2 regions of the Pseudomonas sp. H3_A02 genome follow, and region 2 is predicted to be linked to the other one. Evidence: riboswitches for the same ligand, from Rfam matches in the RefSeq annotation. Region 2 holds a riboswitch; the other holds the start of a gene.

Region 1 (4,209 bases), 2.4 Mb from region 2:
TTTTCGTCGGCGTTCAGGAAGCCGGTCAGCACATCCACCGGTTGCCCCACCGGTTTGCCGCCGTTGAACGGTACGAAAATCACTTTATAACCACTGTGGGGCTTACGGTTCCAGGAGCCGTGCTGACCGATGAAAGCCCCTTCGGTAAACGGTGCAGGCAAGGCGCTGCCTTCGGCGAAGGTCAGGCCCAGTGAGGCGGTGTGGGGGCCGACGGCGTAGTCCGGGGCGATGGCCTTGGCTACCAGGGCCGGGTTTTGTGGTTCGACCCGAGTATCAACGTGCTGCCCATAATAGCTGTAGGGCCAGCCGTAGAAGGCACCGTCCTTGACCGATGTGATGTAGTCCGGTACCAGGTCGCTACCGATCTCATCCCGTTCGTTCACCGCTGTCCAGAGCGCGCCGCTGCGCGGTTCCCAGGCCAGGCCGTTGGGGTTGCGCAGGCCTGAGGCGAAGATCCGGTGATTGCCGCTGGTACGGTCCACTTCCCAGATGGCGGCGCGACCTTCTTCGGCCTCCATGCCATTTTCCGCGACGTTGCTGTTCGAGCCGGTGGTGACGTACAGCTTGGTGCCGTCACGGCTGGCAATCACGTTCTTGGTCCAGTGATGGTTGAGCGTGCCCCCGGGCAGGTCGACGACCTTGATCGGTTCGGCCTTGATTTGCGTATCCCCGTCCTTGTAGGGAAAGCGGATCAGCCGGTCGGTATCGGCCACGTACAGGTCATTGCCGACCAGGGTCATGCCGAACGGCGAGTTGAGGTTTTCCAGGAACACCGTGCGGGTTTCGGCGATGCCGTCGTGATTGGCGTCGCGCAACAACGTGATGCGATTGGGGCTGGGCACCCCGGCACCGGCGCGGCCCATGACTTTTTTCATCACCCAGCCACGGATGCCCTTGGCATCATCCGGCTTGGACGGGGCATTGGTTTCGGCTACCAGCACATCGCCATTGGGCAGCACGTAGAGCCAGCGCGGATGGTCCAGTCCTTCGGCGAACGCGCCCACTTGCAGACCCTGGGCCGGGGTTGGCTTGGCGCCTTGCGGCCAGCCGATGGCTTCGGCGATGTTGACGGTCGGGACCAGGGTCTTGTTTGGTTCAGGCAGTTTCGGCGCAGGGCCGGTGCCATCGGACACTTGCAGGGTGGAAGACTCGCCACAAGCGACAAGCCCGGCGGCAAGGGCGACGATCAGAAGGTGCGGTGGCTTGAGCATGCTGGCTTCCCTATGAATGCATGTAGTTATTCATAGAGAAGCGTAGGCACGCGATGGTTCAACTGCAGGACGAGTGTCAGCAGATAAGCCCACCGGTGGGAGCGAGCTTGCTCGCGATAGCGGTCTGACTGGCCCGCCGCTATCGCGAGCAAGCTCGCTCCCACAGTTTCCCCACAGTTTTGGCGTGGATTGAGTCAGCCGTGGGCCTGTTTGAACAACACGGCGATACCCGGGTGATAATGCCCGGCTTCGTTGCGCAACTTGCGATAGGCGTAAGGGAAGTACCAGGCCACGGCGCAGGTGTTTTCCTTCTGCAGGTCGTCGATCATGTCCTGCAGTTCTTCGGGGGTCGCGCTTTGCTGGGCTTTTTGCGGCGAGACGAACAGGCAGCCCAGCTTCAGGTCGCTGGCGTAGCTGATGCGCTTGGCATCGCTGGTGGCTTCCGACAGCGGTTGGGTCAGGTTCAAGTTGTTGACCTTGGGCCAGCGTTGGGTGGCCTGGATGAAGGCCCGCTCCTCGGTGCTGGCGATGAACAGGTCGGCGCTGACGTTGCGTTCGCCTTCTTCATTCTGCTTGCGGGTCGGCGCGTTCTGCAGCGTGACCATCTCGGCCATCCAGGCGGCGGCCGACAACAAGCTGAGGTTGGCCCGTTCATCGAACCAATAGGGCGTGTCGTTATCGCCGCGTACGGCGTTGTAGCGGTCGATACAATCAAACCAGCGTTCCAGCACCGGGCGCAGGAATTCCAGTTTTGGATTGCTGATGAGCATGCCTTGCATGTTTTGCCCTCTTGTTCTTGTGATATCGGGTCGTGATGCCTATTTGATATCACTTGCCGTAGCGTGGCACAAGATTGGCGTCATTTTATTGATCGAGGCCAATGCTCGGTGCATGACCCGTGGCGGCTTTAATTGACGCTCCACCCCCAACCCTCTAACCTTCGCCGCTTGTTTCAGGTGCTCTGTGACGGTGTTCGACAGAGTGAAACAGGGAAGCCGGTGAGTGCACACGAACCCGGCGCTGCCCCCGCAACGGTAAATGAGTCAACGCTGTGCTTAAGCCACTGTGTCGCCGACATGGGAAGGCGCACAGACCGGCATTACGCCGCTCATGAGCCCGGAGACCGGCCTGATTCATCCAACGGCATCACGGTGGGCGATGCCAGGCTTGTTGCCGTCTTTTTTCTGCCCGCCCGCCGTTATCCAATCCCAACGGAGAGCTCCCATGACTGACTCCCTCAGCACCGATACGTCTGATCGCGACGAACGCCACCTGGCGCGCATGCTGCGCAAGAAAGCCGTGATCGACGAGCGCATCGCCAACTCGCCGAATGAATGCGGCTTGCTGCTGGTGCTGACCGGTAACGGCAAGGGCAAGAGCAGCTCGGCGTTCGGCATGCTGGCCCGGTCCATGGGCCATGGCATGCAATGCGGTGTGGTGCAGTTCATCAAGGGGCGCAACAGCACCGGTGAAGAGCTGTTTTTCCGCCGCTTCCCGGAGCAGGTGCGTTTTCATGTCATGGGTGAAGGTTTTACCTGGGAAACCCAGGACCGTCAGCGCGACATCGCCGCCGCCGAAGCCGCCTGGGCCGTATCGCGTCAGTTGCTCAGCGATCCGTCCATTGGCCTGGTGGTGCTCGACGAACTGAACATCGCCCTCAAGCACGGCTACCTCGACCTCGACCAGGTGCTGAGCGATCTGCAGGCCCGTCCACCGATGCAGCATGTGGTGGTGACCGGGCGTGGCGCCAAGCCGGAGATGATCGAGCTGGCCGATACCGTGACGGAAATGGGCATGATCAAGCACGCGTTCCAGGCCGGCATCAAGGCGCAGAAAGGCGTCGAGCTGTGAGTGATGCTCGCCACTGCCCGGCGGTGCTGATCGCCGCTCCGGCCTCGGGCCAAGGCAAGACCACCGTCACCGCCGCCCTGGCTCGTTTGCATCGCAACCAGGGACGCAAGGTGCGCGTCTTCAAGTGCGGCCCGGACTTCCTCGATCCGATGATCCTGGAGCGGGCCAGTGGCGCGCCGGTCTATCAATTGGACATGTGGATGGTCGGCGAGCAGGAAAGCCGGCGGCTGTTGTGGGAAGCCGCCGCCGAAGCGGACCTGATCCTGATCGAAGGGGTGATGGGGCTGTTCGATGGCACGCCGTCCAGCGCCGATCTGGCGCGACATTTCGGCGTGCCGGTGTTGGCGGTGATCGACGGCACGGCCATGGCCCAGACTTTCGGCGCCCTGGCCCTGGGCCTGGCCCGTTATCAACCGGACCTGCCGTTCGCCGGGGTCTTGGCCAACCGGGTCGGCACCTTGCGTCATGCACAATTGCTCGAAGGCAGCCTGACCGAAGGCCTGCGTTGGTACGGCGCGCTGTCCCGGGAAACCGGCATCGAATTGCCCAGCCGTCATCTCGGGTTGGTCCAGGCCAGTGAATTGAACGATCTCGACCTGCGCCTCGACGCGGCGGCCGATGCTTTGGCCGGGAGTTGCGAAGTGGCGTTGCCGCCCGCCGTGGCGTTCGCCGCGCCCGAGGTGATCGCCGTGGAGCCGTGGCTCGCTGGGGTGCGCATCGCCGTGGCCCGTGACGAAGCGTTCGCCTTCACCTATGGCGCCAGCCTTGATCTGCTGCGGGCCATGGGCGCGCAGTTGAGCTTCTTTTCGCCGATCCATGACAGCGAACTGCCCGAGGCGGACAGCCTTTATCTGCCTGGCGGTTATCCGGAGCTGCACCACGTTGCGCTGGCCCGCAATACCCCGATGCTGGCCGCGATCCGTGCCCACCACGCAGCCGATAAACCGTTGCTCGCCGAATGCGGCGGCATGTTGTATCTGCTCGATTCATTGACCGATGTCGACGGCGTGCGCGCCGAACTGCTGGGATTGCTGGCCGGCGATGCGCAGATGCAAAAGCGCCTGGCGGCCCTGGCGCTGCAATCGGTGGATTTGCCGGAAGGCAACCTGCGTGGGCATACCTATCATCACTCCCTGACCAGCACCGA
Region 2 (4,209 bases):
CGATGCCGTGGGCCAGCAGCGTCTGTTCGAGCAGCGCTCGCAGCGTGCTGGCCGGGCAACCGCGCTGGCAACCCAGGCCGATCACCAGGATCGGCTCGGTGCTCATGCGTCGTGGCGGGCCTGGCCGTCACGGCGAAACAGCCAGGCGCTGATCAGGCCCAGAGCCAGCCAGAAGGCGACGTTGGTCACCTGCGAGGCGATCTTGAACTGGCTTTCCAGCGCCTCGGGCGCCAGCATCGAGTGGACTTCAGGCTGCGGTGCGCCGATGACGTGGGGCACCAGCAACGTCGCCACACCCAGCACCTTGAGCAGCCAATGCCGGCCGAAGGCGATCAAGGCAATGCCCACCGCCGTGGACGCCGCGGTGCCGATCCACCACATCTGCCGCTGGGCCAGGTCGGCCGCCGCTGTGCCAGGCAGTTCCGGCGGCAGACCAAGCGTCGGCGCCAGAACGAACGTGGCGTAACCGGCCAGGCCCCAAAGCAGGCCCTGGGCGGTGCGAGTCGGTGCGCGCAAGGTGTACAGGCCCGCCAGCATCAGGGCGAAACCCACCGCGACTACCAGGTTGCCGCCAGTGGTGGACAGCACGCGTTGCCAGCCGTCTTCCGGCTCCCAGGCTTCGGCGTCATGGCTGTGGGCGGCCCCATCGGCGTGTTCATGGACCTCGGTCGCCGGGGCTTTCTCGAAGGTTTCCGCCTGGAGAATCAGCGGCGATACCCAGAGACTTTGCAGCAGGGTCAGCAGCAGGGCCGCCAGCAAGCCACTGAAACCGGCGGTCTGCGCGATACGCTTGATCATGTCGTCAGTTCTCAGTGGCACGGGAAGGCGGCGCTGTGGCGGGTATCGTGGGCGGCGTTGTGCACCGCTTCGATGTGGGAGAAACCGGCGAAATAGACCAGTCCCGCGCCCAGGATCGAAGCCAGGATCGCGGCGCTCAGGCGTTGGCTCAGGGTGGTGGTGCTGCTGGCGGTGCGGGCGGTGCTGCTGATGGTCGACATGGCGCTTCCCTCTGTTTTTGTTCCGTGGGGGATGCGAGCGCAATGAGACCCCGGGCGAAAGCCCGCCAAGGTTCGAACAGCGCCCGCCCACCGCGGGTTTGTTGATGCTTGAGTCATGGGCCGGTCTCCGGGCTCGCGAGGGGCCGGGCTTGTGCCTGGCCTGCAAGCGTCACCTTCCCATGTCCTTGGACACAGTGGTTCAGACGCTTCGCTCGCTTACCGTTGCGGGGGCAGCACCGGACTGACGTGGCTTTGAAGTAAAGCACACGATTCACCGGTTTCCCGTTTCACCCTGTGAAGGGCACCCGTAACTAGGCACACAGGAGAGCATGGGCGGGGGTAGGGCGTCAATCTCGCACCGAGTTGCGCCCAATCGCGAGCAAGCTCGCTCCCACAGGGATTTTCTCGGGCCCAAAATTCAATGCCAATGCAGATCCACTGTGGGGGCGATCTTGCTCGCGATGACGGCAGCCCATGCACCGCAAAACGCTCCGGAGATTGACCCGCCCCCACACCCTGCGTAGCCTTGCGCCTTCGAGGTTCTTCGGCATGCGCCGAAGCTAAGAAGGGAACGCGGTCCAAGCCGCGGCTGCCCCCGCAACTGTGAACGGTGAGGTTTCTGCAAGGCCACTGTGCATGCCCTTTTACCAATGGCGCACGGGAAGGCGCAGCAATTGCCAGTCGAGAGACTGGCCCGCCGTCAGCCAGGAGACCTGCCTCGAGACAGATTCTCACTACAACCGGGCGGGGTGATCCGGTGGCGAAATCTTCCGCTCGCGCTTGTGCCAGCGGTTGTCGTCCCGTTTGCCCGCCACCTTGCCAAAGGGCATCCGATGAAAACACTGGCCAAACTCCCCGTCACCATCGTCACCGGCTTCCTCGGCTCGGGTAAGACCACCTTGCTGCGGCACATGCTCGACAACGCCCAGGGCCGGCGCATCGCCGTGATCGTCAACGAGTTCGGCGAGCTGGGCATCGACGGCGAGATCCTCAAACAGTGCGCCATCGGCTGCACCGAAGAAGAAGCCAACGGCCGCGTCTACGAACTGGCCAACGGTTGCCTGTGCTGCACGGTGCAGGAAGAGTTCTTCCCGGTGATGCGTGAGCTGGTGGCCCGGCGTGGTGACCTCGACCACATCCTCATCGAAACTTCTGGCCTGGCCCTGCCCAAGCCGCTGGTCCAGGCCTTCCAATGGCCGGAAATCCGCAGCGCCTGCACCGTCGATGCGGTGATCACCGTGGTCGACAGCCCGGCCGTGGCCGCCGGTACCTTCGCCGCCTTCCCCGACCAGGTCGATGCCCAGCGCAAACTCGATCCGAACCTGGATCACGAATCGCCGCTGCACGAACTGTTCGCCGACCAACTGGCAAGCGCCGACCTGGTGATCCTCAACAAGGCCGATCTGATCAGCGCTGAAGACCTGGCCAAGGTGCGCCTGGAAGTCGCCGAAGAACTGCCACCGGCGGTCAAGGTCATCGAAGCCAGCAGCGGTCGCCTGCCGCTGGACGTGTTGATCGGCCTGGGGGCCGGTTCCGAAGAACACATCGACGGCCGCCACAGTCATCACGACCATCACCACGATGGTGACGATGACGACCACGATCATGACGCCTTCGATTCCATTTCCATCGAACTGCCCCAGGCCGACGAAAGCCTGTTGCTGGACGCGCTGACGCAACTGGTGGTCCAGCACGGCGTGCTGCGGGTCAAGGGTTTCGCGGCAATTCCGAACAAGCCGATGCGCCTGCTGATCCAAGGCGTTGGCACGCGTTTCGACAAACATTTCGACCGCCAGTGGGGCGCCGACGAAGTGCGGGTCACCCGTCTGGTGCTGATCGGCCAGGCGCTGGATGCCGCATTGCTCGAAGCGCAGTTGCGCGCCGCTCTCAGCGCCTAAGCCATGCACCTGCTCAGGACCCAGCCCGGCGGTTTTGTATCGGACGACAACATTGCCGACCTGGGGCAAACCCCCGCCGAACTGGTGATCCTGTGCAGTGGCGACTCCAGCCTGGCGCTGTTGGCCGAAGCGGCGCGGCAGTTGCCGGACGACTACCCGCAGTTTCGCCTCGCCAACCCGATGCAGGTGCAGAACCACGCCTCGGTGGATCTGTACTTCGAGGACGTGCTACGTCATGCCAAGGTCATCCTGCTGTCGCTGCACGGCGGCATCGGCTATTGGCGCTACGGCATCGAGCGTCTGATGGAATTGGCCGGGCGCGGGGTGAAGTTGATCCTGGTGCCGGGGGATGATCGTCCCGACCCGGAACTCAGTGACCTGAGCAACGTACCCATTGAGGACCGCGACCGGCTCTGGCAGTTCTTGCGCCAGGGCGGCCTGGGCAATGCCCTGGACTTGTTTCACAACCTCGGCAGTCAATGGTTCGGCCGCGACTACCCGTGGGCCGAGCCGCAGGCCCTGCCGCGCACGGCGATCTATCATCCCGCAAACACCAACGCCAGCCTCGGCGATTGGCAGGCCGACTGGCAGGTCGATCAACCGGTGGCGGTGGTGCTGTTCTATCGCTCCCACCTGCAAGCGGCGAACACCGCGTTCATCGACGTGTTCTGCCAGCGCCTGCAAGCGGCGGGGCTCAATCCGCTGCCGATTGCCGTGGCCAGCCTCAAGGAACCGGCTTGCCTGGCGCTGGTAGAGGACTGGCTGGACGAAGTGGAAGCAGGGGTGATCCTCAACACCACCGGCTTCGCTCAATCCAGCCCCGAAGCCCCGCACTTGCGGCCGTTTCGCCGCAACATCCCGGTGATCCAGGCCATTTGCGCCCAGGACAACGAACCCGGCTGGCGTGCCAGCGAACAGGGCTTGGGACCACGGGACCTGGCGATGCACATTGCCTTGCCGGAGCTGGATGGCCGGATCATCAGCCGCCCGATCAGCTTCAAGGACCTGGCCTGGCGCAGCGAGCGCAGCCAGAGCGACGTGGTCTGCTACCGCGCTGTGCCCGAACGCATGGATTTTGTCGCCGAACTGGCTCAGCGCTGGACCACCCTGGCGCGCCTGCCCAACGCAGAAAAGCGCGTGGCGCTGATCCTCGCCAACTACCCGACTCGGGATGGACGTATCGGTAACGGGGTCGGCCTGGATACCCCGGCGGCGGCGCTGAATATCCTGCGCGCCATGCAAACCGAAGGTTATCCGCTGCCGGCCGAATTGCCTGAGAGCGGCACTGCGCTGATCCAGCAATTGCTCGGTGG

The links. Region 2 has a riboswitch for cobalamin ahead of cobW (cobalamin biosynthesis protein CobW). Riboswitches for the same ligand answer to the same signal wherever they lie in the genome.
Region 1: it holds a riboswitch for cobalamin, as region 2 does, so the genes downstream of both, cobO (cob(I)yrinic acid a,c-diamide adenosyltransferase) here and cobW (cobalamin biosynthesis protein CobW) in region 2, are expected to answer to the same signal.

Annotation. Positions count from the first base shown of each region.
Region 1 covers NZ_CP162807.1:2,907,487-2,911,695, forward strand. Annotated here, with positions in the region: gene AB4N80_RS12865 (PQQ-dependent sugar dehydrogenase) at 1-1,211, opposite strand, end outside; gene AB4N80_RS12870 (hypothetical protein) at 1,406-1,990, opposite strand; cobalamin riboswitch at 2,149-2,357, shown strand; gene cobO (cob(I)yrinic acid a,c-diamide adenosyltransferase) at 2,436-3,062, shown strand; gene AB4N80_RS12880 (cobyrinate a,c-diamide synthase) at 3,059-4,209, shown strand, end outside.
Region 2 covers NZ_CP162807.1:5,355,252-5,359,460, reverse strand. Annotated here, with positions in the region: gene AB4N80_RS23510 (cobalamin biosynthesis protein) at 1-106, opposite strand, end outside; gene AB4N80_RS23505 (CbtA family protein) at 103-798, opposite strand; gene AB4N80_RS23500 (CbtB domain-containing protein) at 810-998, opposite strand; cobalamin riboswitch at 1,100-1,322, opposite strand; cobalamin riboswitch at 1,519-1,733, shown strand; gene cobW (cobalamin biosynthesis protein CobW) at 1,832-2,896, shown strand; gene cobN (cobaltochelatase subunit CobN) at 2,900-4,209, shown strand, end outside.